2 regions of the Streptomyces sp. NPDC054961 genome follow, and region 1 is predicted to be linked to the other one. Evidence: predicted binding sites of a transcription regulator. Region 1 holds the regulator's gene; the other holds the start of a gene.
What was found. Region 1 encodes HrcA, which represses chaperone genes, less so after heat shock. Its sites were predicted from a motif close to TTNGCACTCNGNNNNNCNGAGTGCNAA; they were not measured.
Positions count from the first base shown of each region.

Region 2: a site for HrcA is predicted at 7,870-7,896, ahead of groES (co-chaperone GroES). Genes of this name have one in related genera too.

Region 1 covers NZ_JBSGWY010000030.1:48,307-62,710, forward strand. The annotation lists gene ybeY (rRNA maturation RNase YbeY) at 1-75, opposite strand, end outside; gene ACWF9Z_RS24920 (PhoH family protein) at 89-1,156, opposite strand; gene ACWF9Z_RS24925 (carbohydrate kinase family protein) at 1,275-2,372, opposite strand; gene ACWF9Z_RS24930 (MFS transporter) at 2,595-4,007, shown strand; gene ACWF9Z_RS24935 (ribonuclease Z) at 4,056-4,961, opposite strand; gene ACWF9Z_RS24940 (histidine triad nucleotide-binding protein) at 4,965-5,324, opposite strand; gene ACWF9Z_RS24945 (16S rRNA (uracil(1498)-N(3))-methyltransferase) at 5,438-6,181, opposite strand; gene ACWF9Z_RS24950 (nitronate monooxygenase) at 6,178-7,269, opposite strand; gene dnaJ (molecular chaperone DnaJ) at 7,462-8,601, opposite strand; gene hrcA (heat-inducible transcriptional repressor HrcA) at 8,602-9,618, opposite strand; gene ACWF9Z_RS24965 (MBL fold metallo-hydrolase) at 9,758-10,483, shown strand; gene ACWF9Z_RS24970 (DUF3097 domain-containing protein) at 10,512-11,312, shown strand; gene hemW (radical SAM family heme chaperone HemW) at 11,459-12,691, opposite strand; gene ACWF9Z_RS24980 (AMP-dependent synthetase/ligase) at 13,357-14,404, opposite strand, start outside.
Region 2 covers NZ_JBSGWY010000009.1:151,832-166,235, forward strand. The annotation lists gene ACWF9Z_RS12050 (class I SAM-dependent methyltransferase) at 1-458, opposite strand, end outside; gene ACWF9Z_RS12055 (polysaccharide deacetylase family protein) at 559-1,515, shown strand; gene ACWF9Z_RS12060 (polysaccharide deacetylase family protein) at 1,512-2,405, shown strand; gene ACWF9Z_RS12065 (FtsW/RodA/SpoVE family cell cycle protein) at 2,400-3,803, opposite strand; gene ACWF9Z_RS12070 (LCP family protein) at 3,791-5,098, opposite strand; gene ACWF9Z_RS12075 (sensor histidine kinase) at 5,208-6,518, opposite strand; gene ACWF9Z_RS12080 (response regulator transcription factor) at 6,694-7,377, opposite strand; gene groES (co-chaperone GroES) at 8,040-8,348, shown strand; gene groL (chaperonin GroEL) at 8,482-10,107, shown strand; gene ACWF9Z_RS12095 (ester cyclase) at 10,235-10,933, opposite strand; gene ACWF9Z_RS12100 (SDR family NAD(P)-dependent oxidoreductase) at 11,009-11,782, opposite strand; gene ACWF9Z_RS12105 (MOSC domain-containing protein) at 11,877-12,626, opposite strand; gene ACWF9Z_RS12110 (LysR family transcriptional regulator) at 12,707-13,606, shown strand; gene ACWF9Z_RS12115 (WhiB family transcriptional regulator) at 13,751-14,077, opposite strand.

The DNA.
Region 1 (14,404 bases):
CGCGTAGCGGGCGATGTCGAGGATCGCCTGCTCGTCGACCTCGGTTCCGGACTCGTTGTTGACGTCGATCGACATGGTGCGCTGGGTTCTACTTCCGCTGGTGGCCGTTCCGGGTGCGCTCGCCGCCGTCGGGGCCGGCCTGGCGCGCCTGGATGTCGTCGTACTTCTCGTACGCATCGACGATACGGCCGACCAGCTTGTGCCGGACGACATCCTCGGACGTGAGCCGCGAGAAGTGGATGTCCGGCACCCCTTCCAGGATGTCCTGCACCTGGCGCAGACCGCTCTTGGCGCCGCCCGGCAGGTCGACCTGGGTGACGTCACCGGTGATGACGATCTTCGAGTCGAAGCCGAGACGGGTCAGGAACATCTTCATCTGCTCGGTGGTGGTGTTCTGCGCCTCGTCGAGCACGACGAACGCCTCGTTGAGCGATCTGCCCCGCATGTACGCCAGGGGCGCCACCTCGATGGTGCCCGCTGCCATCAGGCGCGGGATCGAGTCCGGGTCGATCATGTCGTGCAGGGCGTCGTAGAGGGGGCGCAGGTACGGGTCGATCTTGTCGAAGAGCGTGCCCGGCAGGAATCCGAGCCGCTCGCCGGCCTCGACGGCGGGGCGGGTCAGGATGATCCGGCTGACCTGCTTGGACTGCAGGGCCTGGACCGCCTTGGCCATGGCGAGGTAGGTCTTGCCGGTACCGGCGGGGCCGATGCCGAAGACGATCGTGTTCTTGTCGATCGCGTCGACGTACCGCTTCTGGTTCAGGGTCTTGGGCCGGATCGTGCGTCCGCGGCTGGAGAGGATGTTCTGGGTGAGCACCTCGGCCGGGGTCTCGTCCGGGCCGTCGCCGTTGCGGCTCGACTTGAGCATGGCGATCGATCGTTCCACTGCGTCCTCCGTCATCGGCTGCCCGGTGCGGAGCACCAGCATCATCTCGTCGAACAGGCGCTGGATCAGGGCGACTTCCGCCGCCGCGCCGATCGCGCTGACCTGATTGCCCCGCACATGGATGTCGGCCTTCGGGAAGGCCCTCTCGATCACGCGCAACAGCGCGTCTCCCGATCCGAGGACGGACACCATCGGATGGCTGGCCGGGACGCTGAAGTGGGCCCGCGCCTGTCCCGGCGCGGGGATCTGGGCTCTCGTTGTCTGAGTCATGGGCCGGCACTGTGGCCTGCGCATACCTCCCACTGAGGGGCCGTGCCGATCGACGACCTCCGGACCTCCAAGCCTACGTCGCCCCCGCTCCATCCCCGAGGGGTTTTCCGCCGCGCTCCTACGCGGAGTGCCGGAAGCCGATGGTCGGGACCGCCCGGCGCCTGCTGGCCGGGGCGGCGCCCGGCGGAACCAGGTCGTCCAGGAACGCGTACCGTCCGCGCACCTCCTGCGGCGCGGTCCGCCACCAGTCGGCCACTTCCGGCCACCCCGGGGCCGACAGCGAGCCCCCGAACTCCTGGACCGACAGGGCCGCCGTCAGGCCCGCGAAGGCGAGCCGGTCCGCGAGCGGCCAGCCCGCGAGGGTACCGGTGAGGAAGCCCGCCACGTAGACGTCGCCCGCGCCGGTCGGGTCCAGCGCCTCGACCGCGATCGCCGGCACCTCGGCGCTCTCGCCGGTCCGGCCGTCCACCGCGTACGAGCCCTCGGACCCCATGGTCACCACGGCGATCGGCACCTTCTCGGCCAGCGTCCGGGCCGCCGCGCGCGGGCAGTCGGTGCGGGTGTAGGCCATCGCCTCGCCCGCGTTGGGCAGGAACGCCTCGCAGTGCTCCAGGTCGGCCAGCGCCCCCAGGTCCCACCGCCCGCTCTCGTCCCACCCGACATCGGCGAAGACCCGCGCCCCGCGCCGGGCCGCCTCGGCCACCCACGCCTCCCCGCCGCCCGTGCCGAGCGAGGCCACAGCCGCGCGGGCGCGGGGCGGACACTGCGGGAAGGGCCCGGGGCCCGCCGGGGGCGGGGCCTCGTGGCCGTGCGAGACCATCGTGCGCTCGCCCTCGTACGCCATGGAGACGGTGACGGGGCTGTGCCAGCCGGGCACGGTCCGTGACATCGACAGGTCGATCCCCTCGCCCTGCTCCAGCGCGTCCCAGCAGTACTCGCCATAGTGGTCGTCCCCGAAGGCGGCGGCGAGCGAGGTGCGCAGGCCGAGCCGGGCGAGGGCGGTGGCCATGTTGGCGACGCCGCCGGGGCTGGAGCCCATGCCGCGCGCCCAGGACTCCGTACCGCGCACGGGGGCCGAGTCGAGGCCGGTGAAGATGATGTCGAGGAACACCGTGCCGGTCAGGAAGACGTCACAGCCCGGCTCTTGGGGATCGCGCAGCGGACCGAGCGGGTCCACGGCGGCGGTTCGGCTGTCCCGGCTGTCCCGACTGCTCACGATGTACTCCCCGTTCGGCGCGCGTTTCGCTGGAAGTGGTGCCTGATCAAAATCCTGGCGGGTCGTTTCCGCAAGGGGGTCGCCGCGCAACGGCCGCCCGGCCCCACCCTCCCGGAAGGACCCGGACAACAGTGTGACGCAGATCACTGACCGAACGCCCTTCTGCGCGACTCCGGCCGGTTGATAAACAGAGGCTCCGCCGCGCTCCACCTGGAACCACCCGTGTCGCCCCACACCCCCGCGCCGCCCGCCGCCTGGCCGCTCGTCGCCCTCTTCACCGCCGGTTACCTCGCCCCGTACCTGCTGCCGACCGTCGTCGGACGGCTCGGCGCGCACCTCCCGCTGAGTCCCGCGCAGGCGGGACTGATCGGCTCGGCCCTGCTCCTGGGCTCGGCCGCCGCCGGGTTCACCCTCGCCTCCCGCATCCCCCGCCACGGGCCCCGCCCGCTGGCCCGGCTCGGGCTGCTCCTCGCCGTCACCGGCTACGCGACGGCGGCCGCCACCCCGCTGCTCCCGCTCGTCGTCGCGGGCGCCGTCCTCGGCGGCTTCGGATCCGGCGCGGCCACCGCCGTGGCCGCCTCCGGGATCGCCGCGCAGCGCGATCCGCACCGGACCTCCGCGCTCGGGCTGCTGTCGGTCTCGGCGACCGCCGGGGCGCTGTACCTGACCCTGCCCCGGCTCGGCGGCGGCCACTGGCTGCCCTTCGCGGCGATCGCCCTGGTCGCGGCCGTGTGCTGGCCGGCGACGGGCCGCCTCGGCGAGGCCGCCGCGCAGGACCGGCCCGTACCCGCCTGTGGACGGCTGCCGTACCCGGGCGCCGGGGTGATGCTCGCCGGGTCCCTGATGCTGTGGTCGCTCGCCCAGAACGCCCTGTGGGGAGTCAGCGGCCGCATCGGCGCGCAGCAGGCGGGCCTGTCCGAGGTCACCCTCGGCATCGTGTTCGCGGCCGCGCTCGGCGCCGGGCTGCTCGGGGTCTGCGCCGCCTCGGCGCTCGGCGCGCGGCTGGGCCGGGCCGTCCCGGTGGGCGTGGGCACCGGCGTGATCGCCTGCTGCGTGGTGCTGGCCACGCACGCGCACGGCCTCGGCACCTTCGCCGCCGGGGAGATCCTGTGGAACGCCGTCTACCCCGTCGTGCTCTCCTACGCCATCGGCCTCGCCGCCGCCCTCGACCCGCGCGGCCGCTGGGCGGTCCTGGTCGGCTCGGCGTCCTCGCTGGGCGTGGCCTGCGGGCCCGTCACCGGCAGCCTGCTCGCCGAAGGCCTCGGCTTCCCCGGCACGGGCCTGGCCCTCGGCGGCCTGCTGCTGGCGGTGGCCGGGCCGATGACCGCCGTGGCCCTGCACGTCGGCGGGCGCCCGCTGACCCCCGGGTCGGTGCGCCGTCGTGGTGGGGCCCCGGCCGCCGTCCTCGCCGCCGGCGCGGGCGCCCCGAGGGGCGACGTGCCGAGGGTGGGCGCGCAGGAGCTGGAGGTCGTCGAGATCGCCGAGATCGCCGAGATCGCCGAGATCGCCGGCGGCACGGTGCGCTCGGGGCGCCGCCGGCCGCTCCGGGCCCCGCTCAGGGTGCTGCTGCTCTCCCCGGCGGCCGCCCGGCGGAGCCGGGAGCGGGCCGGGCGGCGGGTCCGGACCGGGGTCTGAGCCCCGGCGGGCGGTCCCGCCACCGGTGCGGTCGCCGGGCCGCCGCCCTCAGGTCCGCTTCGGCACGGGTACCCGCAGGAGGTCGGCCGCGATCGTCAGCTCGCCCTCGAACCCGGCCGCGCGGGCCTGTCGTTCGAACTCCGCCGGGTCGGTGTAGCGCTGTGAGAAGTGCGTCAGCACGAGGTGCCGTACGCCCGCGTCCCGTGCCACCCGGGCGGCCTGTCCGGCGGTGAGGTGCCCGTGGTCGGTGGCCAGTTGGACGTCCTCGTCGAGGAACGTCGACTCGATCACCAGCATGTCGCAGCCCTCCGCGAGCGCGTCGACGCCCTCGCAGAGCCGGGTGTCCATCACGAAGGCGAAACGCTGCCCGGGGCGCGGCTCGCTGACCTCTTCCAGGGTGACCTCGCCGAGGCGTCCCTCGCGCTGGATCCGGCCCACGTCCGGGCCCTTGATCCCGTGGAGTGCGAGCAGTTCGGGCCGTATCCGGCGCCCGTCGGGCTCGGTGATCCGGTAGCCGAAGGACTCCACCGGGTGGGAGAGCCGTACCGCGTCCAGGGTGTACGCGTCGGTGCGCGCCAGGATCCCGTCCCCGGCGACCGGCTCCTCGGCCAGCGGGACCGTCTCGCGGTAGGCCGTGGCGTAGCGCAGCCGGTCGAAGAACTTCTGCCCGGAGGCCGGATAGTGCGCGGTGACGGGGTGCGGGACCCGGTCGAGGTTGATCCGCTGGATGACGCCGGCGAGGCCGAGGCTGTGGTCACCGTGGAAGTGGGTGACACAGATCCGGTTGATGTCGTGCGCGGCGACCCCGGCGCGCAGCATCTGGCGCTGGGTTCCCTCGCCGGGATCGAAGAGGATGCCCTCGCCGTCCCAGCGCAGCAGGTAGCCGTTGTGGTTGCGGTGCCGCGTGGGCACCTGGCTGGCCGTGCCCAGCACGACGAATTCGCGTACGGACACGTCTTATCCGGGGGGCCACTGGAGCCCGCGCCCGCCGAGGACGTGCGCGTGGGCGTGGAAGACGGTCTGGCCGGCGCCGGCGCCGGTGTTGAAGACGACCCGGTAGCCGTGCTCGACGATCTTCTCGTCGGCGGCGACGTGGCCCGCCTCGCGCAGGACGTCGGCGGCGAGCTCGGGCGCGGCGGCGGCGAGGGACGCGGCGTCGGCGTAGTGCGCCTTCGGGATGACGAGGACGTGGCTGGGCGCCTGCGGGTTGATGTCCCGGAAGGCGACGGTCGTCTCGGTCTCCCGGACGATCGTCGCCGGGATGTTCCCCTCGACGATCTTGCAGAACAGGCAGTCGGCCTGCGGTTCACCGGCCATTTCGCTGGTCCCTCCGTGACGTTCGATCGGTTCCGGCATGGTATCCACCGCCGGGGACCGCCCGCCGCGTCAGGACCGGCGGCTTCCGGCCGGTCCCGCCTCCGGGCGGCCGCTCAGGACCAGCGGCCCGTCCTGGCCAGCAGGACCGCCGCCGCCGCCGTCCCGGCCGTGGAGGTGCGCAGCACCGAGGGGCCCAGCCGGTACGGGTGGGCGCCGGCCGCCGCGAAGGCGGCGAGTTCCTCCGGGGAGACCCCGCCCTCGGGTCCGACCACCAGGACGATGGAGCCCGCCGCGGGCAGTTCCGCCGTGGCCAGGGCGCCCGAGGGCGCGTCGCGGTCCTCGTGCAGGACCACCGCGAGGTCGGCCTCGGCGAGCAGTGCCGCGACCTGCTTGGTGGACAGCGCCTCGGCGACCTCGGGGAAGCGGACCCGGCGCGACTGCTTGCCGGACTCCCGGGCGGTGGCCCGCCACTTCGCCAGGGACTTGGCGCCGCGGTCCCCGCGCCACTGGGTGATGCAGCGCGAGGCCTGCCACGGCACGATCGCGTCGACGCCGGTCTCCGTCATGGTCTCGACGGCGACCTCGCCCCGGTCGCCCTTGGGCAGCGCCTGGACGACGGTGATCCGGACGGACGGCTCCGCCTCCTCGAAGACCCCGTTCACGCGGACCACGAGGCGGTCCTTGCCCTCGGCCGCCGTCACGACGGCCTCGGCCCAGCCGCCCCGGCCGTCGGCCAGGACCAGGGCCTCGCCCGGGGACAGCCGTTTCACTGATACCGCGTGCCGGCCCTCGGGGCCGTCCAGGACGAACTCCGGTCCCGCGGGGACCTTTTCGACCACGAACACGGGGGCGGTCATGACGCACTCCTCATTTGCCTTGTCTTCAACGCGTTCTGTGCCGCGGCGAGTTCCGCCGCGAGCACCTCGACGAGCTCGCCCGCGGGCATCGTCCGCGCCAGCCGGTGCCCCTGGCCCGCCCACAGGGCCATGCCCTGCGGGTCCCCGGCCGCCGCGGCCGCCTTGCGCAGCGGCGAGGTCAGGTGGTGCACCTGCGGGTAGGCCGCGGGGGCGTACGGGCCGTGCTCGCGCATGAACCGGTTGACCAGTCCGCGGGCCGGGCGCCCCGAGAAGGCCCGGGTCATCTCCGTGCGGACGAACAGCGGGTCGGTCAGCGCCTTCTTGTGCAGGGGGTCGGCCCCGGACTCCGGGCAGGCCAGGAACGCCGTGCCGAGCTGCGCCGCCTCCGCGCCCGCGGCCAGCAGCGCGGCGATCTGCGAGCCGCGCATCAGCCCGCCCGCCGCGATGATCGGGAGGGCCACGGTCTCCCGTACCTGCGCCACGAGCGCGAGCAGTCCCAGGCCCGCCGTGCCGTCGGCCTGGGGGTCGTCGCGGTGGGTGCCCTGGTGGCCGCCCGCCTCCATGCCCTGGACGCACACGGCGTCGGCGCCCGCCTCCTGGGCGGCGCGGGCCTCCTCCACGGAGGTGACCGTGGCGATCGTGTACGTACCGGCCTTGCGCAGGCAGGTGAAGGCGGCGGGCGAGGGCAGGCCGAAGGTGAAGGAGACCACGGGGACCGGGTCCTCGATGAGAATGGCGAGTTTGGCGTCGTAGCCGTCGTCGCTGGTGCCGATGATGTCCTCTTCGGCGAGCGAGATCTCGTACCAGCTGGCCTCGCCGGCGAGCTGGCCGCGGTACGCCTCCACGGCGGCCGGGTCCACGTATCCGGTCTGCGGCATGAAGAGGTTGACGCCGAACGGGCGGCGGGTGAGCGCGCGCAGCCGCTTGATCTCCTGGTACATGCCGTCGGCGGTTTTGTACCCCCCGGCCAGGAAGCCCAGCCCGCCCGCCTCGCACACGGCGGCGGCGAGCGGCGGGCAGGACGCGCCGCCTGCCATGGGAGCCTGCACGATCGGGTACACGAAGAGACCGTTCGGTGCGGAGGACATGGTCTGCATCGTGCCATGTCCCGCTCACGGGGCCGAATCACGGCATTCGCCTGGCATAGTCCGCTTCACCGGGGTGCCCGAAACCCGTCGGCGCCATGCGACGAGCCCGGTCCGGGGCCTCCCCGGACCGGGCTCGCGGTCGTTCTCCCCCGCGCTCGCGGACGGGGTGCCGTACGCGGCCGCGCGCGCGGCTCAGCGCCCGTTGAAGGCGTCCTTCAGCCGGCTGAACAGCCCCTGCTGGCCCGGCGCGAACTGGCCGAGCGGCCGCTCCTCGCCGCGCAGCTTCGCCAGCTGGCGCAGCAGGTCCTCCTGCGCCGGGTCCAGCTTGCCCGGGGTGGTGACCTCGACGTGCACGATCAGGTCGCCGCGCCCGCCGCCGCGCAGGTGGGTGACGCCCCGCCCGTGCAGCGGGATCGCCTGGCCGGACTGCGTGCCGGGCCGGATGTCGATCTCCTCCATGCCGTCCAGCGTCTCCAGCGGGCACTTGGTGCCCAGGGCCGCCGCGGTCATCGGGAGGGTGACCGTGCAGTGCAGGTCGTCCCCGCGCCGCTGGAAGGTCGGGTGCGGCAGCTCGTGGATCTCCACGTACAGGTCGCCGGCGGGGCCGCCGCCGGGGCCGACCTCGCCCTCGCCCGCGAGCTGGATCCGGGTGCCGTTCTCGACGCCGGCCGGGATCTTGACCGTCAGGCTGCGGCGGGAGCGGACCCGGCCGTCGCCCGCGCACTCGGGGCACGGGGTCGGGACCACGGTGCCGAAGCCCTGGCACTGCGGGCAGGGGCGCGAGGTCATGACCTGGCCCAGGAAGGACCGGGTGACCTGCGAGACCTCACCGCGGCCGCGGCACATGTCACACGTCTGCGCCGAGGTGCCGGGGGCGGCCCCTTCGCCGGAGCAGGTGGTGCAGACGACGGCCGTGTCGACCTGGATGTCCTTGGTCGTGCCGAAGGCGGCCTCGTCCAGTTCCAGGTCGAGGCGGATCATCGCGTCCTGGCCGCGGCGGGTCCGCGAACGCGGTCCGCGCTGCTGGCTCTGGCCGAAGAAGGCGTCCATGATGTCGGAGAAGTTGCCGAAGCCACCCGCCCCGAAGCCACCCGCTCCGCCACCGCCGCCCGAAGAGGACAGCGGGTCGCCGCCGAGGTCGAAGACCTGCTTCTTCTGCGGGTCCGAGAGCACCTCGTACGCCGCGTTGATCTCCTTGAAGCGCTCCTGCGTCTTCGGGTCCGGATTCACGTCCGGGTGGAGTTCACGCGCGAGGCGGCGGAAGGCCTTCTTGATCTCGTCCTGCGATGCGTCGCGGCGCACGCCGAGAACGGCGTAGTAGTCCGTGGCCACTTACGACTCCGCCAGGATCTGTCCGACGTAACGTGCCACTGCGCGTACCGCTCCCATCGTTCCGGGGTAGTCCATGCGGGTCGGTCCGACCACGCCGAGTTTGGCGACTGCTTCGCCGCCCGAACCGTAGCCGACCGAGACGACGGACGTGGAGTTCAGTCCCTCGTAGGCATTCTCATGCCCGATCTTTACGGCCATTCCCGACTCATTGGCCTCGCCCAGCAGCTTGAGGAGCACGACCTGCTCCTCCAGCGCTTCGAGCACCGGCCTGATCGTCAGGGGAAAATCGTGTCCGAAACGGGTGAGGTTGGCGGTGCCGCCGATCATCAGCCGCTCCTCCGCCTCCTCCACCAGCGTTTCGAGAAGGGTGTCGAGGACGGCCTTGGCCGTCGCCCGGTCCTCGGCCTCGAAGGACTCCGGAAGGTCCTGCACCAGCGGCGGCACGTCGGTGAACCTGCGGCCGACGACACGGCTGTTGAGGCGCGCCCGCAGGTCGGCGAGCGAGGCCTCCCCGAAGGGGGTCTGGCAGTCGACGAGCCGCTGCTCGACCCGGCCGGTGTCCGTGATGAGGACGAGCATCAGGCGGGCCGGGGCCAGCGAGAGCAGTTCCACGTGCCGGACGGTGGAGCGGGTCAGGCTCGGGTACTGGACGACGGCGACCTGCCGGGTCAGCTGCGCGAGCAGCCGCACGGTCCGGCCGACCACGTCGTCGAGGTCCACAGCGCCGTCGAGGAAGTTCTGGATGGCCCGGCGCTCGGGCGTGGACAGGGGCTTGACCCCCGCCAGCTTGTCGACGAAGAGGCGGTAGCCCTTGTCGGTGGGGATCCGGCCGGCGCTGGTGTGGGGCTGGGCGATGTAGCCCTCTTCCTCCAGCAGCGCCATGTCGTTGCGCACGGTGGCGGGCGACACGCCGAGCCGGTGCCGCTCGGTGAGCGCCTTGGAGCCCACCGGCTCCTCCGTCCCGACGTAGTCCTGGACGATGGCGCGCAGCACTTCGAGTCTGCGTTCGCTGAGCATCGCGCACACCTCCATCGTCTCGTCGTTCGCGGGCGGCTCATTGGCACTCTGCGCATTCGAGTGCCAGACATCCCCCGGTCAGTGTACGGCGGGGTGGTACACCGCTAGCAAGGGCGGGCCGCCAAGGTAGCGTCGCGGTATGGACGTGCGTTGGGAAGAGGCGGGCTGGGAACGGCTCACCGAACGGGCCGGCCGACGCCGCCTGCCGGTGTGGGATTGCACCGTGGGACTGGTGGTGGGCGAGGATTCGGCCCTCCTGATCGACCCCGGTTCATCCGTACGGGAGGGTGCGCGGGTGCGGGCCGAGGCCGAGCGGCTGGCGGGCCGCCGCGTGACCCATATCGCATTCACACACGGACATTTCGACCACGTGCTGGGCGGGGCGGTGTTCGCCGGCGCGCAGGTCTACGGTCCGGTCGGCCTCGACAACCTGCTGTCCGTCAGCCACGACGACCTGCGGGCCGAGGCCGTCCGGCACGGCCTCGCGGAGGCCGAGGCCGCCGAGGCGGTGGAGCTCCTGGTGCTCCCCCGGCACCTGGTGTCGGGCGAGTGGACGCTCGATCTGGGCGGGGTGCAGGTGCTGCTGGCGAACGTCGGCCCGGGCCACACCCGGCACGACCTGGCCGCCTTCGTCCCCGGAACCCGCGAGGTCGTCTTCTGCGGCGACCTGGTCGAGGAATCGGGCGATCCCCAGGCCGGTCCGGACGCCGTGCCCCGCCAGTGGCCGGCGGCCCTCGACCGGCTCCTCGCCCTGGGCGGGGAGGACGCTCTGTACGTGCCGGGTCACGGAGCGGTGGTCGACGCGGACTTCGTCCGTGCGCAACGCGCCACACTGGCGGCCCGCTTCGGCGTGTCGGCGCCCTGAGGCCGCCCGTTCTCCTACCCTCGGCCGGATGCGTGACTACTCCCCCGACCTGACCCCCCAGTGGAAGCGGGCCAAGCCCGTCCCGGAGGTGCCGGCCGACCCGGACCTGGTGGTCGAGGTGGCGGGCACGGACTTCTGCGGAGCGGTGGTGGGCTGCGAGGCGGGCACGGTCACCCTGGAGGACCGCTTCGGCAAGCGCCGGGTCTTCCCGCTGGAACCCCGCGGGTTCCTCCTGGACGGCGCGGTGGTCACCCTCACCCGCCCCGCCCGCGGCCCTTCCGCCCCGTTGCGCACCGCCTCCGGCTCGCTGGCCGTCCCGGGCGCGCGGGCGCGGGTGGCGCGAGCGGGCCGGATCTACGTCGAGGGCCGCCACGACGCCGAACTCGTGGAACGGGTCTGGGGCGACGACCTGCGGATCGAAGGCGTGGTGGTGGAGTACCTGGAGGGCATCGACGACCTCCCGGCCATCGTGGCGGACTTCGACCCGGGCCCGGACGCCCGCCTGGGGATCCTGGTGGACCACCTGGTCCCCGGCACGAAGGAATCCCGCATCGCCGCCTCGGTGACCTCCCCCGACGTCCTGATCGTGGGCCACCCGTACGTGGACGTCTGGCAGGCGGTGAAGCCGTCCGCCCTGGGCATCGCGGCCTGGCCGGTGATCCCCCGCGGCCAGGACTGGAAGACCGGCATCTGCCACGCCCTGGGCTGGCCCCCGAACACCGGCGCCGCCTGGCAGCACATCCTGTCGCGGGTGACCTCGTACAAGGACCTGGAACCCACGCTCCTGGGCGCGGTGGAACACCTCATCGACCACGTGACGGCGCCCTAGACGCCCCGGCGCGGCGCGGCGCGGCGCGGCCGGAGAAGGCCGGCCCGTCGCCACGCTTCCGGCGGGCCCCCTCGCGGCCGGACGGACGGAAGGAAGGCCGGACGGACGGCGAGACGGCGAGACGGCGAGACGGCGAGACGGACGGTCTAGTCGACCAGGTCGCGGACCACCGCGTCGGCCAGGAGGCGGCCGCGCAGCGTCAGTACGGCGCGCCCCTGCCCGTACGGGCCCGGCTCCAGGAGACCGTCGGCCAGTGCCCGCCCCGCGGCGGCGAGGCCGGCGGGGGCGAGGAGGGACAGCGGGACGCCGTCCACGAGCCGGAGCTCCAGCAGGATGCGCTCGACCCGGCGGTCCTCCTGCGACAGGAGCTCGCGCCCGGCGCCCGGGGACCGCCCCTGCGCCAGCGCGGCCGCGTACGCGCCGGGGTGCTTCACGTTCCACCACCGCACGCCGCCCACGTGCGAGTGCGCGCCCGGACCCGCGCCCCACCAGTCGGCCCCGCGCCAGTACAGCTCGTTGTGCAGGCAGCGCCCGGCGTCCGTCGTGGCCCAGTTCGAGACCTCGTACCAGGAGTAGCCCGCCCCGGCCATCACCGAGTCGAGGATCAGGTACCGGTCCGCGTGGACGTCGTCGTCGGTCATCGGGACCTCGCCGCGGCGGATCCGCCGCGCGAGCTGGGTGCCCTCCTCGACGATCAGCGCGTAGGCACTGATGTGGTCCGGCCCGGCCCCCAGCGCCGCCTCCAGCGAGGCCCGCCAGTCGTCGTCCGACTCCCCCGGGGTCCCGTAGATCAGGTCCAGGTTCACGTGCTCGAAGCCGGCCGCCCGCGCCTCCGCCACGCAGGCCTCCGGCCGCCCGGGGGTGTGCGTACGGTCCAGGACCTTCAGGACGTGCTGCTTGGCGCTCTGCATGCCGAAGGAGATCCGGTTGAACCCGCCCTCCCGCAGCTCCGCCAGGTACTGCGGGTCCACCGACTCCGGATTGGCCTCGGTCGTGACCTCGGCGTCCTCGGCCAGCCCGAATTCCTCGCGGATCGCCGCGAGCATCCGGACGAGGTCGGCGGCGGGCAGCAGCGTCGGCGTGCCGCCGCCGACGAACACCGTGCGGACGGCCCTCGGGCCGTCCCCGAGGACCTTCCGGGCCAGGCGGACCTCGTCGATCAGGGTGTCGGCGTAGTTCTCCCGGGAGGCGAGCACGCCTCCGGTACCCCGCAGCTCGGTGGCCGTGTAGGTGTTGAAGTCGCAGTACCCGCAGCGCGTGGCGCAGTACGGGACGTGCAGGTAGAACCCGAGCGGCCGCTCCCCGGCGCCCTCCAGGGCGTGCGACGGCAGCGAGCCGTCTTCGGGCATGGGGTCACCGTCGGGCAGTGCGGAAGGCATGCCCCCATTGTCCCGCACCCGCCGGGCACGTCCGCCCCGCACGAACCGCCCCGGGCGGCCCGGACCGGCCCCGCCGGCGAATCCCGGCCCCGCGGCAGCCGGAGAAGCCCGCGGCACACACCGTGGCACGAACCCCCGAAGACCGGCCCACAGGAGCACACGACAGATCCCAGCGCCCGGCCCGCGCAGATACCCGACAGCCGCCCGCAGGGGCACAGCAGGCCCCCGCGCCCGGCCCGCGCACATGCCCGACAGCCGCCCGCAGGGGCACACAACAGGTCCCCGCGCCAGCCCGGACAGAGGCCTGACAGCCGCCCGCAGAGGCGCACAGCGGGTCCCTGCGTCGGCCCGGGCAGACGCCCGACAACCGCCCGCAGGGGCACACGACAGGTCCCGCGCCAGCCCGGACGGACGCCCGACAACCGCCCGCAGAGGCGCACAGCGGGTCCCTGCGTCGGCCCGGGCAGACGCCCGACAGCCGCCCGCAGAGGCCTCACGGCAGGTCCCTGCCCGGCCAGGGCAGAGGCTCGACAGCCGCCCGCAGGGTGTACAGGCAGGCCCCGGATGCCGCCCGCGCGAGGGCACGCATCCGGGGCCTGCCCGGATCAGGGGGAGGGCCGTGCGGGGCGGTCCGCCGCCCCGCCCCGCACGGCTCGCCGCAGGCGCTACGCCTCGCGCGAGCCCTCGTACATCTCGTCGATCAGGTGCTTGAACTCACGCTCGACGACCGGCCGCTTCAGCTTCAGGCTGGGCGTGAGGTCGCCGTGCTCGACGTCGAGGTCGCGCGGCAGGAGGCGGAACTTCTTGACCGTCTGCCAGCGCTGGAGGCCCTCGTTGAGGGTCTGGACGTAGGTCTCGATGAGCCGGTTGGTCTCCGGCGCGGCCAGGACCTGCGCGTACGTCTTGCCCTCCAGCCCGTTCTCGGCGGCCCAGACGAGGATGGACGGCTCGTCGAGGGCGATGAGCGCGGAGCAGAAGTTCCGGTCGGCGCCGTGGACGACGATGCTGGAGACGTAGGGGCAGATCGCCTTGAACTGACCCTCGATCTCGGCCGGGGCGACGTACTTGCCGCCCGAGGTCTTGATCAGGTCCTTCTTCCGGTCGGTGATCCGCAGGTAGCCGTCCGGCGACAGCTCGCCGATGTCCCCGGTGTGCAGCCAGCCGTCGGCCTCCAGGACCTCGGCGGTCTTCTCCGGCTGCCGGTGGTAGCCCTGCATGATGCCGGGGCCGCGCAGGAGGACCTCGCCGTCGTCGGCGATGCGGACCTCGGTGCCGGGGAGCGGCTTGCCGACGGTGCCGGTGCGGTAGGCCTCACCGGGGTTGACGAAGGAGGCGGCGCTGGACTCGGTCAGTCCGTAGCCCTCCAGGATGTGGATGCCGGCGCCGGAGAAGAAGTACCCGATCTCGGGGGCCAGCGCGGAGGCGCCGGAGACGGCGGCGCGCAGGTTGCCGCCGAAGGCCTCGCGGAGCTTGGAGAAGACGAGGGTGTCGGCGATCTTGTGCTTGGTGGCGAGGCCGAAGGGGGCGCTCGCGTTACCGGTGCGACGGAAGTTGTCCTGGGTGACCTTGGCGTACTCGCGGGCGACGCCCACCGACCACTGGAAGATCTTGTACTTGGCCCCGCCGCCGGCCCGGGCCTTGGCCGCGACCCCGTTGTAGACCTTCTCGAAGATGCGCGGAACGGCCGCCATGTAGGTCGGCTGGACGATCGGC
Region 2 (14,404 bases), on a different contig from region 1:
GCCTCCCGGACCTCGATCAGATCCGCGAGCCCCAGTGCCGCGGCGTTGGCGCGCGCGACGGCGACGGTCAGCGGGTCGTGGTCCACCGCCAGCACGCGGATGCCGATCCGGGCCAGGGCCAGGGCGTCCCCGCCGATGCCGCAGCACAGGTCGGCGACGCTGCGGACGCCCAGGGCGGCGAGCCGCTCGGCGCGGTAGGAGGCCACCGACGCACGCGTGGCCATCTCTCCGCCGCCGGGGGTGAAGTACATCCGGCGGGCGTCCCCGGCCCCGAACTTCGCCACCGCGCGCTGCCGCAGCCGGGCCTGCCCGAGGGTGGCGGACACCAGCGGGGCGGGGTGCTCGCGGCGCAGCCGGGTGGCGACGGCGAGCTCCTGGGCGGGGTCGTAGTCCCGGAGCGAGTCGAGGAGGGCGCTGCCCTCGGGGGTGAGGAGCGCGGCGAAGTCTTCGGGGGTCACCGGTCCATTGTCGGCCACGGTGGGCCACTCGGAGGAAGGTCGCGTTCCCCTCGCGGTGTCGGCCGGGGCGCGTGCGGAACGGGTGTAAAGATCCCCAACTATGCAGCTAGTCCGACAAAAGGAACATAAGACGCAACAGGGTCACCGGATCGCGGCAGCAACGCGAGGCCGGTTGGGGATGGCCGCGACGGCCGCACTGCTGGTCGCCGGACTGGCGACCGGGTGCGGATCGGCGGAGCCCGCGAAGCCGGACAAGGCCTCGAAGGCGAAGGCCGCCGCGGGAGCCGAGGCCGCGGGGGCCGGCGCGCTCGGCAACCGCGCCGAGAAGCTGAAGGCCGCCCAGCAGGCGCGGGCGGTCGCCTCGAAGAAGTGGGGCCTGGCCAAACCGCCGCTCATGGCCCCGGACGCGCCCGGGACGAAGCCGACGATCACCACGCGCGACGGCTTCGAGGTCGAGGACCAGGAGAACCTCCCGCCGGTCTTCACCACCGTCCCCACGGAGGAGAAGGTCGTCTTCCTGACGATCGACGACGGCGCCGAGAAGGACCCCGAGTTCCTGAAGATGATGCAGGAGCTCAAGATCCCGTACACGGCGTTCCTCAGCGACTACCTGGTGCGGGACAACTACCCGTATTTCAAGCAGATGCAGGCCGCGGGCGTCACCCTGAACAACCACACGCTCAACCACCGTTACATGCCGGCGCTCTCGTACGAGACGCAGCGGCAGGAGATCTGCGGTCAGCAGGACACGATCGAGAAGCAGTTCGGCAAGCGGCCGACGCTCTTCCGCCCGCCGTACGGGAACTACAACGAGGACACGCTGCGCGCGGCCAAGTCCTGCGGGATCAAGGCCGTTCCGCTGTGGAACGAGGAGGCCTTCCCGAACCGGATGGACTGGCGGGAATGGGACAAGGACCTCCACCCCGGCGACATCATCCTCACCCACTTCCGGGGCAAGGAGGACTGGAAGGGGAACATGACTGACATGATCCGTCATGTCATGAAGACCGTCACGGCCAAGGGGTACGCCGTGGCCCGCCTGGAGGACTATCTGTGAAGCACACGCGCCGGTTGGTAGCCGGAACGCTGGCGGCCGGCGCGCTCGCGCTGTCCCTGACGGGGTGCGGGGACGGCGCGGATCCCACCGAACGGCTCGGCCGCAAGGCGACGGAGACCGCTCCGTCCCCGTCGGCCCCGGCCTCCGCCTCCTCCCCGGCATCCGGCTCCTCCGGGGCCGGGCCGGGGGCGGCGGGGGACGAGGCGTACCGCAAGTGGGGGCTGACCGCCCCGCTGCAGTACGCGCCCAAGCCCTCGGTCAAACCCCAGATCCCGCCGGCGAAGCCGGGGAGGGTCCAGGTCATCGACCGCATACCCGTCCCGGCGGACGACAAGGTCGTCTTCCTGACGTTCGACGACGGCGCGGAGAAGAACCCCGAGTTCCTGAAGATGGCGGCCGACCTGAAGCTGCCGATCAGCATGTTCCTGACGGACAACATCGCCTCGGCGGACTACGGGCACTTCGAGAAGCTCCGCGACAACGGCTCCCAGAGCACGATAAACAACCACACGCTGACGCACCCGAACCTGCGGACCCTGCCCTTCGCGGAGCAGAAGAAGGAGATATGCGGGCAGCAGGAACGCCTGGAGAAACGATTCGGCGCGAAGCCGACGCGCTTCCGCCCGCCGTTCGGCAACTACAACGACGACACCCTCAGGGCCGCGAACGAGTGCGGGATAACCCAGCTCCTCCTGTGGCGCGTGTCGATGCAGATCAACAACTTCCAGTACGCCGAGGGCTCCGCCCTCAAGCCCGGCGACATCGTCCTGGCCCACTTCCGCGGCCCCGCCGAGCTCAAGGGCTCGACGGAGATCGAGATGACCACGCGGATGCTCCAGCGGATACAGGAGCAGGGCTACCGGATCGGACGGCTCGAGGACTACCTATAGGCGGGCGGCCACCGCCGGAGTGATCGTCGTCTCCACCGGGCCCAGACTGTCCGCCTCGCGCTGGCGTTCCGCGCTGTCGGAGATGCGCAGGAGCAGGGCGACCATGATCCAGTTGGCCAGCAGGGAGGAGCCGCCCGCCGCGAGGAAGGGCAGGGCCTTGCCCGTCAGGGGGATGAGGCCGGTGACGCCGCCGGCCACCACGAAGACCTGGAGGGCCAGCGCCGAGGACAGGCCCACCGCGAGCAGCTTGCCGAACGGGTCGCGCGCGCCCAGGGACATCCGCAGCCCCCGCTGCACGAGGAGCGCGTACAGGATCAGGACGGCCATGACGCCGGCCAGGCCGAGCTCCTCGCCCACCGTCGTCAGGATGAAGTCGCTGCGGCCCGCGAACCCGATCAGTTCCGGGTGACCCAGGCCGAGCCCCGTGCCCGAGATGCCGCCCGTGCCGAAGCTGAACAGCGCCTGCGCCGACTGGTCCGAGATGACGCCGGGCGGCCGGTCCTTCCAGTAGTACGACAGCGGGTTCAGCCAGGCGGCCACGCGCCCCTTGACGTGGGGCTCGGTCGCGCCCACGACGGCCGCGCCCGCCGCGGCCATGACCAGGCCGCAGACGATCCAGCTGGTGCGCTCCGTGGCCACGTAGAGCATCACCACGAAGACGCCGAAGAAGATCAGTGAGGTGCCGAGGTCGCGCTCGAGGACCAGCACGAGCAGCGAGATGATCCACACCGTGACGAGCGGTCCGAGCTGCCTCATCGGCGGCAGCCGCATGCCCATGAACTTGCGCCCCGACAGGGCCAGCGCGTCCCGGTGGATGACCAGGTAGCCCGCGAAGAAGACCGCGATCATGATCTTCACGAACTCGCCGGGCTGCACCGAGAGGCCGCCGATGATGATCCAGCGCTTCGCCCCGTAGGTGTCCGCGCCGAAGAAGGCGGGGGCGATCAGCGCCACCAGCGCGACGACCATCGTGATGTAGATGAAGCGCTGCAGCAGCCGGTGGTCGCGCAGGATGCCCAGCACCGCGATGCAGGCCGCGACGCCGACCACCGACCACATCAGCTGGCCGGGCGCGTTCGCCTCCGCGCCCTTGAACCGCTCGATGTACCCCTGGTCGAGGCGGTGCAGGAGCACCAGCCCCAGCCCGGTCAGCAGCAGGGCGAGCGGGAAGACCAGCGGATCCGCGTACGCCGCGAACCGGCGCACGGCCAGGTGCCCCACCAGGGCGAGCAGCGACATGCTGATCACGAAGCCGGCGAGGTTGGGCGGCAGCACGTCGTTCATGGCCAGGCTCGCGCTGACGTGCCCGGCCACGGTGATGCCGACGACGAGGACGAGCAGCAGCGCTTCCGTGCGGCGACGCGCTCCCGCCGTCGTCAGGGGCCTCAGTCCACGCACGGGACGCCGCCGCCGTCGATGGCGGGGGTTCCGCTGCTCTTCTGTGACGGTGCGGGGGTGCTGCCCGGAGCGGGAGCCGAGCCCGGGGCGGACGCGGCCGGTCCGGAGTCACCCGGTGAGGAGGGAGCGGCGCCCGGTGCGCTCGGGCTCGCAGAGGCCTTGGGCCCGATCTGCTCGGCAATGAGGCGCTTTATCTTCATATCGTCTACGACGTTTATCTCCGTGCCATGGTTCCGGCCGAAGCCCTCGATGGGAAGGGTCACAAACTCGACGTTGCCCCCCGACAGGTTCTTCGCCTGCTTCACGAACGACAGCAGGTCCCATCCGCGGTCGGTCACGACGTCCTGCTTCGCGGCGTCGATCAGCTTGATCAGTTTCATCGGGTCCGTGAAGGTGCCCGCCTGGTTCAGCTTGTGCGTCGCACCCGCCAGGAAGGCCTGCTGCCGCTTCGTCCGGTCCAGGTCGCCCATGGCCAGCCCGTGCCGCTGCCGGACGAAGGCCAGCGACTGCTGCCCGTCGAGGGTCTGCGGACCCGCGGGGAAGTCGGCGCCCGAGAAACCGTCCTTCGTGGGGTTCTTCAGACACACCGGTACGCCGCCCAGCGCGTCCGCCAGGTGGTAGAAGCCGGCCAGGTTCAGCTCGGCGAAGTGGTCGATCGGCACGCCGAGGAAGGTGCGGACCGTCTCGATCTCCGCCTTGCGCCCCGCCTCGCGCCCCTCCAGCTCCAGCTGCCGCCGGTCCTTGACCCCCTGGGCCGAGAGCCGGTCCTCGACGGCGGCCTTCGCCCGGCCGTACGCCTCCTTGACCTTGGCCTTGCCGGTGAATCCGGGCACGCCGTGCAGCTCGACGAAGTCGTCGCGCGGCACCGAGAAGGCCTTCGCCCTGCTCCCGTCGCCGGGCACGTGGAGCAGGATCAGGGTGTTGGTGTTGTAGCCGCCGATGTTCGAACTGCCCGCGTGCAGCTTGTCGAGGACTTCCTCCGGCAGCGGCTCGCCGTTCTGGTCGCGGCGGCTGTCCAGCCCCATCAGCAGGATGTTCGTATCGCCGTACTTCGACTTCTCGGCCCCGTCGAGGGCCTTCGAGCTGCCGATGCTGGAGGCCAGGTCCTCGTACAGGTACCAGGCGGTGGCACCCGCGCCGACCACCAGCGCGCAGCCGGTCGCCAGCAGCGTGCGGGTGAGGCGGGCCCGGCGCGAGGGCTTGCGGCGCCGGGACGCGGGGGCCTGGGCCGGGCCCCGGCTCCGGCCACGGCCCTGAGCCTGCGGTTCCTGGGGCTTCCTGCGGTGCGCACTCATGCTTGTCGATGCTGAGGCAGGAGTGCTGAAGGAAACCTGAGGATCCTGAAGCGCCTTTCAGGGCGAACGGCACGGCGGACGGCACGGCGGACGGCGTGCCGAACGGCCCTCAGGGCCGGGGAGCACGGATCCGGAGCACCAGCCGGGCACCCGTGCCGCCGGACGGGGGGAGCGCGCGGAGGTCGCCGCCGTGCGCCCGGGCGATCTCCCGGGCGATGGCCAGGCCCAGGCCGGTGCCGCCGCTGGCCCGGCCCCGGTCCGCGTCCAGCCGTACGAACCGCTCGAAGACCCGGTCCCGGTCCGCCTCCGGGATGCCCGGCCCGTCGTCGGTGACCTCCAGCAGCGCCCAGCCGTCGCCGTCCGCGGACGCCCTGACGGTGACTTCGGTGCGGGCGTACCGGAGGGCGTTGTCCACGAGGTTGGCCAGCGCCCGCTCCAGCCGCTCCGGATCCCCGGAGGCCGGTACGGGGGCCCGCGCGTCCAGCCGGAGCCGGACCCGGGGGCCGGGGCGCCGCGCCAGGTCCTCGGCGGCCAGCAGCGCGAGGTCCACCGGCTCGGAGCGCGGCGCGGGCCCGCCGTCGAGGCGGGCCAGCAGGAGCAGGTCGGCCGCGATGCCCTGGAGCCGTTCGGTGTCGGCCAGCGCGGCCGCCACCGATTCCCGGTCGGGGTCCCGCAGAGCCACCTCCAGCCGCGAGCGGACGGCCGCGAGGGGGTTGCGCAGCTCGTGGGAGGCGTCGGCCGTGAACTGCCGCTGCCGGGCGTCGCCGCGCTCCAGCCGGTCGAGGGTGTCGTTGACGGTCCGGGCCAGCTGGGCGATCTCGTCGGCCCCGCCCGGATCGGGGACCCGCCGGTCCAGCTCGCTCGCGGTGACCGCCGCGAGCTCGGCGCGGATCGCACCGACGGGGCGCAGCGCCTGCCCCGTCACCCACCAGGCCAGGGCCGCCGCGAAGGCGATCAGCGGGGGAGCCCCGGCCAGCAGGCCGAGGGCGACCGCCCGGTTCGCGTCGTCGACGTCGCCGAGGACGGTCATGGCGTAGACGGTGTGCGGGTGGCGCGCCCCCGGCGGGCCGGGCGCCGCCACGGCGACCACCACGCGCCGTTCCGTGCCGGGGTGCGCGGCCGGCAGGACGGCCGAGCGGGAGTCGTCGCCGGGCGGCGGGGGGCGCAGCCCGGTGAGCTCCGGGGCGTCCTCCGGGTCCCCGCTGGTGGCCACGGTCCGGCCGTTCGCGTCCCGTACGAGGACCAGGTCGACCCCGCCCTCCGGCGCGGGCAGCCGGCCGGCGGCCGGGAGGGTCCCGGTGTCGGTCTGGGAGGCGACCTTGCGGGCGGCGAGCTCGGTGCGGGCGGTGGTGTTCTCGATGAGGTTGGCGCGCAGCACGGTGTACAGCCACAGGCCGCCGGCGGCGAGCACGGCGGCCATCGCGAGGGCGGCGGCCGCGGCGGCGCGCGCCCGCAGGCTGCCGAGACGCCGGGCGCGGGACGGGGACCGGGAGCCGGACCGGGATCCGGACGGGTGAGGGGAGCCGGACGGGTGAGGGGTGCCGGACGGGGGGCCGGTGCCGGACGGGGGCCCGGTGCCGGACGGGGGACGGGGCCTAGCCACCGTCCGGGGCCATCCGGTAGCCGGTGCCGTGGACGGTGAGGATCGAGCGGCGACCGAAGGGGACGTCGATCTTCCGGCGGAGCGAGGAGACGTAGACCTCGACGATGTTCGGGTCGATGCCGTGCGGGGTGTCCCAGACCTCGTCCAGGATGTCCTGCTTGGCGACGGCCCGGCCGGGCTGCCCCATCAGGCAGGCGAGCACGCCGAGCTCGCGGGCCGTCAGCTCGATCTCGTGCGGGCCGCGCCGGCAGCGCCGGCCGCGCGGGTCGAGGGTCAGGTCGCCGGCCTGGAGGATGCTGGGCTGCGCGGGGCCCGCGGCGCGCCGGGTGACCGCGCGCAGGCGGGCGGCGAGGACGACGAAGGAGAACGGCTTGGTGAGGTAGTCGTCGGCGCCGGCGTCGAGGCCCTCGGCCTCGTCGTACTCGCCGTCCTTGGCCGTCAGGATGATGACGGGGGTCGGGTCGCCGTGGGCGCGCATCCGCCGGCAGATCTCGAAGCCCGAGAGGCCCGGGAGCATCAGGTCGAGGACGACGGCGTCGTACGGGCCGCCCGTGAGGGCCAGGTCCAGGCCGCGGTGGCCCTCGTGGGCGAGGTCGACCCAGTGGCCGTCGGCGGAGAGGCCCCGCCGAAGCGATTCGGCGAGGCCCGTTTCGTCTTCGACGACCAGGAGGCGCATGCCCCAAGCCTCACATACCGGACGCCTTTCCCCGGGCCCCGGCCCCGGGCGCCGCCCCCGCGCGCCGCCCCGCACCTCGAGCGCCGGTGGATCCGCGCGAGCCGGTCAGGGGGCGCCGGGCCGGGCCCCCGCCGGACCCGGGGGCGACGCCCGCCGGGGCCGCCCCGAGCGCCCGCCGGACCGGATCCGGGGCCGGCGCCGGGGGTGGTTCCGGTGCGGGGGCGGGGCCGGCCACGGGGCGGGATCCTGGTCCCCGCCCGGGGTGGTTCCGGGCCGGATCCGGTGCGGGGCCGGGTGGGCACGGGCCGAAACCGGTCAGTGTGCCCGGTGGGCGCGGGGCGCGTCCGCGATGCCTCAGGGGGACGCCGGGCCGGGTCCAGGTACCGGCCGGGGCGGGTCCCCGCAGGGGTTCCGGGCGGGTCCGGGCGGGGCCCCTGACGGGGTTCCGGGGCGGCCCGGGGCGACCCGGACGGGCAGAAACAGCGGCGCGTATTGGCACTCCGCTTGACCGAGTGCTAATCGCCGGAATAGTCTCGCGTCTGGCACTCGCCCCTGGTGAGTGCCAACACAGCGACAGGCAGATCCGGCACCCGCGACGACGGATCGACCTGGTCGCCACCTCAGACAGTTAACCCCGGATCTCCGAAGGGGGAGGTCGGATCGTGACGACCACCAGCTCCAAGGTTGCCATCAAGCCGCTCGAGGACCGCATTGTGGTCCAGCCGCTCGACGCCGAGCAGACCACGGCCTCTGGCCTGGTCATCCCGGACACCGCGAAGGAGAAGCCCCAGGAGGGCGTCGTCCTCGCGGTGGGCCCGGGCCGCTTCGAGGACGGCCAGCGACTTCCGCTGGACGTCACCGTCGGCGACGTCGTGCTGTACAGCAAGTACGGCGGCACCGAAGTGAAGTACAACGGCGAGGAATACCTCGTCCTCTCGGCCCGCGACGTGCTCGCGATCGTCGAGAAGTAAGTCACTTCTCCAGTTTTGTTTTGAGCTACGCCCCTGGTCACCCCTGCTGATGCCGGGCGGCGAGGGGCGTAGTTCGTTCTAGGCGGTCGCGGTGAGCGGCCGGGGATCGCAACGAGAGGGCTGAACCGCTCCCATGCCGAAGATTCTTAAGTTTGACGAGGACGCTCGTCGCGCCCTCGAGCGCGGCGTCAACAAGCTTGCCGACACGGTCAAGGTGACGATCGGCCCCAAGGGCCGCAACGTCGTCATCGACAAGAAGTTCGGTGCTCCCACCATCACGAACGACGGTGTCACCATCGCTCGCGAGGTCGAGCTGGACGACCCGTACGAGAACCTGGGCGCGCAGCTCGTGAAGGAGGTGGCGACCAAGACCAACGATGTTGCGGGTGACGGCACCACCACCGCCACCGTGCTGGCCCAGGCGCTGGTCCGCGAGGGTCTGCGCAACGTCGCCGCGGGTGCCTCCCCGGCCGCCCTCAAGAAGGGCATCGACCTCGCGGTCAAGGCCGTGTCCGAGGAGCTCCTCGCGACCGCCCGCCCGATCGAGGACAAGTCCGACATCGCCGCCGTGGCCTCGCTCTCCGCGCAGGACGCCCAGATCGGCGAGCTCATCGCCGAGGCGATGGACAAGGTCGGCAAGGACGGTGTCATCACCGTCGAGGAGTCCAACGCCTTCGGCGTCGAGCTGGAGTTCACCGAGGGCATGGCCTTCGACAAGGGCTACCTCTCGCCGTACATGGTCTCCGACCAGGAGCGTATGGAGGCCGTCCTCGACGACCCGTACATCCTGATCAACCAGGGCAAGATCTCCTCGATCCAGGACCTCCTGCCGCTGCTGGAGAAGGTCATCCAGGCCGGTGGCACCAAGCCGCTCCTGATCATCGCCGAGGACGTCGAGGGCGAGGCGCTCTCCACCCTCGTCGTCAACAAGATCCGTGGCACCTTCAACGCCGTCGCCGTCAAGGCGCCCGGCTTCGGTGACCGCCGCAAGGCGATGCTCCAGGACATGGCCACCCTCACCGGTGCCACCGTCATCGCCGAGGAGGTCGGCCTCAAGCTCGACCAGGCCGGTCTGGACGTGCTCGGTTCCGCGCGCCGCGTGACCATCACCAAGGACGGCACCACCATCGTCGACGGTGGCGGCAAGTCCGATGACGTCCTCGGCCGCGTCAACCAGATCAAGGCCGAGATCGAGTCCACCGACTCGGACTGGGACCGCGAGAAGCTGCAGGAGCGCCTGGCGAAGCTCGCCGGCGGCGTCTGCGTCATCAAGGTCGGCGCCGCCACCGAGGTGGAGCTCAAGGAGCGCAAGCACCGTCTCGAGGACGCCATCTCGGCGACCCGCGCCGCGGTCGAGGAGGGCATCGTCTCCGGCGGTGGCTCCGCGCTCGTCCACGCCGTCAAGGTCCTCGAGGGCAACCTCGGCCTGACCGGCGACGAGGCCACCGGTGTCGCGGTCGTGCGCCGCGCCGCCGTCGAGCCGCTGCGCTGGATCGCGGAGAACGCCGGCCTCGAGGGCTACGTCATCACCGCGAAGGTCGCCGAGCTCGACAAGGGCCAGGGCTTCAACGCCGCCACCGGCGAGTACGGCGACCTGGTCAAGGCCGGCGTCATCGACCCGGTCAAGGTCACCCGCTCCGCGCTGGAGAACGCCGCTTCGATCGCGTCCCTGCTGCTCACGACCGAGACCCTGGTCGTCGAGAAGCCGGCCGAGGAAGAGGCCGACGCCGGTCACGGCGGCCACGGCCACAGCCACTGACCTCGTCAGTAGTCGTGGCAGAGCCCCGGTCACCGCTGCCAAGCGGTGGTGACCGGGGCTCTGTCGTTCTCGGCGGCCTTCTCCGCGGCCTTCCCGACGGCCTTCTCGACGGCCTTCCGGCCGACGGCTATCCGGGCATCATGCCCATCTGCCGCATCAGCCCCGGCGCGTCGTAGTACCACCAGTCTTCCGCGATCTGGCCGTTCTCGAGGCGGCAGGTCGTCGAGCCCGACATGGAGACTTCCTTGCCGGTCGGTGCGACCCCCATGAACTCGCCCTTGTGGGTGCCCTTCCAGTCCCAGAGCGTGGTGACGCAGTCCCCTTCGGCGATCTGGCGCGTCATGTCGAAGGTGAAGTCGAAGGCGTCCCGCCACATGCCGATGGTCGTGGCCAGGCCCTCCCGGCCGTTGCCCCGGTCCCCGCTCTGCATGATGTCGTGGGTGACGTAGTCGGCCGCGACGCACTCTTCGATGACGTCGAAGTTCCCCTTGCCCGCGATCTCTTCGATCATCCGTGTCGCGACCAGCTTGTTGAGGTACTCGTCGCGGACCACGTCGAGGTTCATGAACTTCGGCATGCCCTCGCAGAGAGCCACCATCTCCTGGAACATCCGGTCGGTTTCCGGGAGCTGAGAGTTCCTCATCGCCTCCTCGTACGAGGGGAATTCGACGAGGTCGAGGTAGTGGGTCTCGGAGTCCCGGTCCCTGCCGATCAGGGTGTGGGTGACCGTGCGCCTGCCGCTCGCCTGCTCGGCCCAGCGGTCGATGAGCGCGTTCATCTCGTCGAACCGCGTGGTCTCGTAATCGATTACTTGTACGAATGTCATCGCGTCGCCTCCCGCGCTGGATGGGACACGTCCAGTCTAGGGAGATTTCACCTTTTTGCCGTGTTTACTCATCGGTCACTGCGGTCCGTACTTGCGGCCCGTACGCGAGGAAACCCCGCCCAGCAGTCCGCGCGGGGTCAGCTTCACGATGCCCATCAGCGCCTTGTACCGGGGGTCCGGGATCGACACCGTCTTGCCCCGGGCCAGGTCGGCGAGGGCCGCGGCCACCAGCTTGTCGGCGTCGAGCCACATCCAGCCGGGGATGTTGTCCGTGCCCATGCCGGCGCGCTCGTGGAACTCGGTGCGCACGAAACCGGGGCACAGCGCCATCAGCCGTACGCCCGAACCGGCCAGGTCCTTCGCCGCGCCCTGGGTGAACTGCACGACCCAGGCCTTGCTCGCCCCGTAGGTGCCGCGGGGCAGGAAGGCGGCCACCGAGGCCACGTTGATCACGCCGCCCCGCCCGCGCGAGCGCATCGACCCGGTCGCCGCCGAGGTCAGCCGCAGCACGGCCTCCACGTGGACCTTGATCATGGTCAGCTCGTCGGCCATGGAGACCTCGAGGTAGCGGCCCTTGTTGCCGAAGCCGGCGTTGTTGACCAGCAGGTCCACCGGGTGCTTGCGGTCGCCGAGGCGCTTCTCGACCGCCGAGATGCCCTCCTCGGTGGAGAGGTCGGCGGCCAGCACCTCGGCCTCGATGCCGTGCCGGTCGTGCAGTTCGGTGGCCTGCTCACCGAGCCGCTTGGTGTCCCGGGCCACCAGGACGAGGTTGTGCCCCTGGGCGGCGAGCCGCCGGGCGAAGGCGGCGCCGATGCCCGCCGTGGATCCCGTAATCAACGCAGTCGTCATACGCGCAACCTAGCCGCCCCGGCGCCCGCCGCCCCTACCAGGTTCCGGATAGGCCCCCGGACCGGCCTCCCCGTCAGTGCCCTTGCGGGCGGCGCTACTTCGCCGGCTGCTCCAGTTCCCGCTCCCGGCCCTGCCCGTGGCCCGGGGCCGGGACCCGTGCCCGTTCCCGTTCCCCGCGCGTCCGCTGCTGCTCCACATGGGCCAGCGCCTTGTTCCGCGCGCTCGGCTCCAGCGCGGCGCCCGCCGCCAGGATGCGCGGCAGCAGCTCCCGCTCGGTGGTGACGGCGCGGAACCAGAACCCCACGGTCACCTCGTGGTCCGGGCGGTGCACCACCTCGATGGGGTCGCCGGGGGAGACCGTCCCCTCCTGGACCACCCGCAGGTACGCACCCGTCCGGGCCTCCCGGGTGAACCGCTTGACCCAGGACCTCTCGCCGAGCGCGCCCTGGAAGGTCCGGCACGGAATGCGGGCCGAGGCCACCTCCAGGACCAGGCCGGCGCCGACCCGCCAGCGTTCGCCGAGCAGCGCGCCGTTCACGTCGAGGCCGGAGGTGGTGAGGTTCTCGCCGAAGATCCCGCCGGGCAGGGCGCGGTCCAGCTCGCGGCCCCACCAGTCCAGGTCCTCGCGGGCGTACGCGTACACGGCCTTGTGCGGGCCGCCGTGATGGCGCCGGTCGCAGACGTCGTCACCCTCGACCCCGCTGGCCGCGGCCCCGTCGGGGTCCGGCGCGAAGATCCGTACGGGGCCGGGGACGGGGCGTTTGCCGTGACCGGTCAGCCCGCCCTCCGCGTCGGTGTAATCGACGGCCGTGGCACGACCGAGGTTCACGGAGATCAGATGCATGGGGACACGCTAGCCGAATGGCCCCAAAGGCGGCACGGGACTATTCGCGCGGTCATCAAAGCGGCCCTTATACTCGAGGGGTGATCGAGGCACGTCATCTCCGCGTTCTGCGCGCTGTCGCCGGAACCGGCTCCTTCTCCGCGGCCGCCCGCGAACTCGGCTGCACCCAGCCGGCCGTCTCCCAGCAGATGAAGGCGCTGGAGCAGTCCGCCGGCACCCCGCTGCTGATCCGCGCCGGCCGCGAGATGCGGCTCACCCAGGCGGGCGGGGCGCTGGTCCGGCACGCCGCCGGGATCCTCGCGGGGCTGACCGCCGCCGAGGAGGAGGTCGCGGCCATCGCCGGGCTGCGCGCGGGCCGGGTCCGGCTCGTCTCCTTCCCGAGCGGCAGCTCCACCCTGGTGCCCACCGCGCTGGCGGCGATGCGCGCCGCGCACCCGGGAACCCGCATCTCGCTGGTCGAGGCCGAGCCGCCGCGTTCGGTGGAGATGCTGCGCGAGGGCGACTGCGACGTCGCGCTGGCCTTCCGCTACGGCGGAGCCCCGGGGTCGGCGGCCGAGTGGGAGGACCTCGTGGTCCGGCCGCTGCTGACCGACCGGCTCGTGGGCCTGGTCCCCGACGGCCACCGGCTGGCGGGCGCGGGGCGGGTGGGCATGGCGGAGCTGGCCGAGGAGCCCTGGATCGCGGGCTGCCCGCGCTGCCGCCGCCATCTGGTGGAGGTGTGCGAGGGCGTCGGCTTCACCCCGCGCATCGACTTCGCCACCGACGACTACCCGGCCGTGGTCGGGCTGGTCGGGGCCGGTCTCGGCGTGGCGGTCCTGCCGGAGCTGGCGGTGGAGTCCGTACGGGCCAAGGGCGTGAGCACCCTCGTCGTGGAACCGGCCGTCGAGCGCGAGGTCGTGGCGCTGACCCTGCCCGACCTGGCCCGGGTGCCCGCGGTGGCCGCGACCCTGGGGGAGCTGGAGCGGGCGGCGCGGCGTTGAGCCGGGCGGCCGGAGCGGGCCGCCGGGTGAAAGACCGTACGGCGGTACGGCCGACCGGGTGGCGGCCCGTCCGGTGACGGGCCGCCCGTGCGTGCGGCGGTGGCGGAGAGAAACGTTCCTTCGGACGTTTCCCCCGGCCCTGGCTCAGTGCGGGGCGATCGGTCCGATCGAGGTCGCCGCGGGGATCAGGCGGTGCCGGGCGCGGCCCATCAGTTCCTCGCGTTCGTCTTCGGTGAGGCCGCCCCACACCCCGTAGGGCTCGCGGACGGCGAGGGCGTGCGCGGCGCATTCCGAGCGCACCGGGCAGCGCATGCAGACCTCTTTAGCCGAGGCCTCACGCGCGCTCCTGGCCGCGCCCCGCTCGCCTTCCGGGTGGAAGAAGAGGGAGCTGTCGACCCCGCGGCAGGCAGCCAGCAGCTGCCAGTCCCAGAGGTCGGCGTTCGGTCCGGGGAGGCGGGAGAAATCTGCCATGGGTAGTCCCTCTTGGTGCCGGTACTGAGGCGGATACGGTCCATGTCTCCACACCTACTGTCCTAGTAGATGTAAATATGACTCATTGGGAATCTAGCCTCAGACATGCGCCAAACGGAAGGAAAGCCGCCAAATAGGGCATAACGCCAATTGGAGGACACGCCGGGAGTGGTGCCCGCCTCGTGTTCGCTTCCTCACGTAGAGTGCCGAAGGTGTCCGTCCGACCCGTAACTCTTTCGAGTGACCATCGTTGAGAGTGCGAAGGCGGTTGAACCAATAAGTTCTCGGACAGGTGTCTGGGGACATCGACCGCACAGGTGACGATAC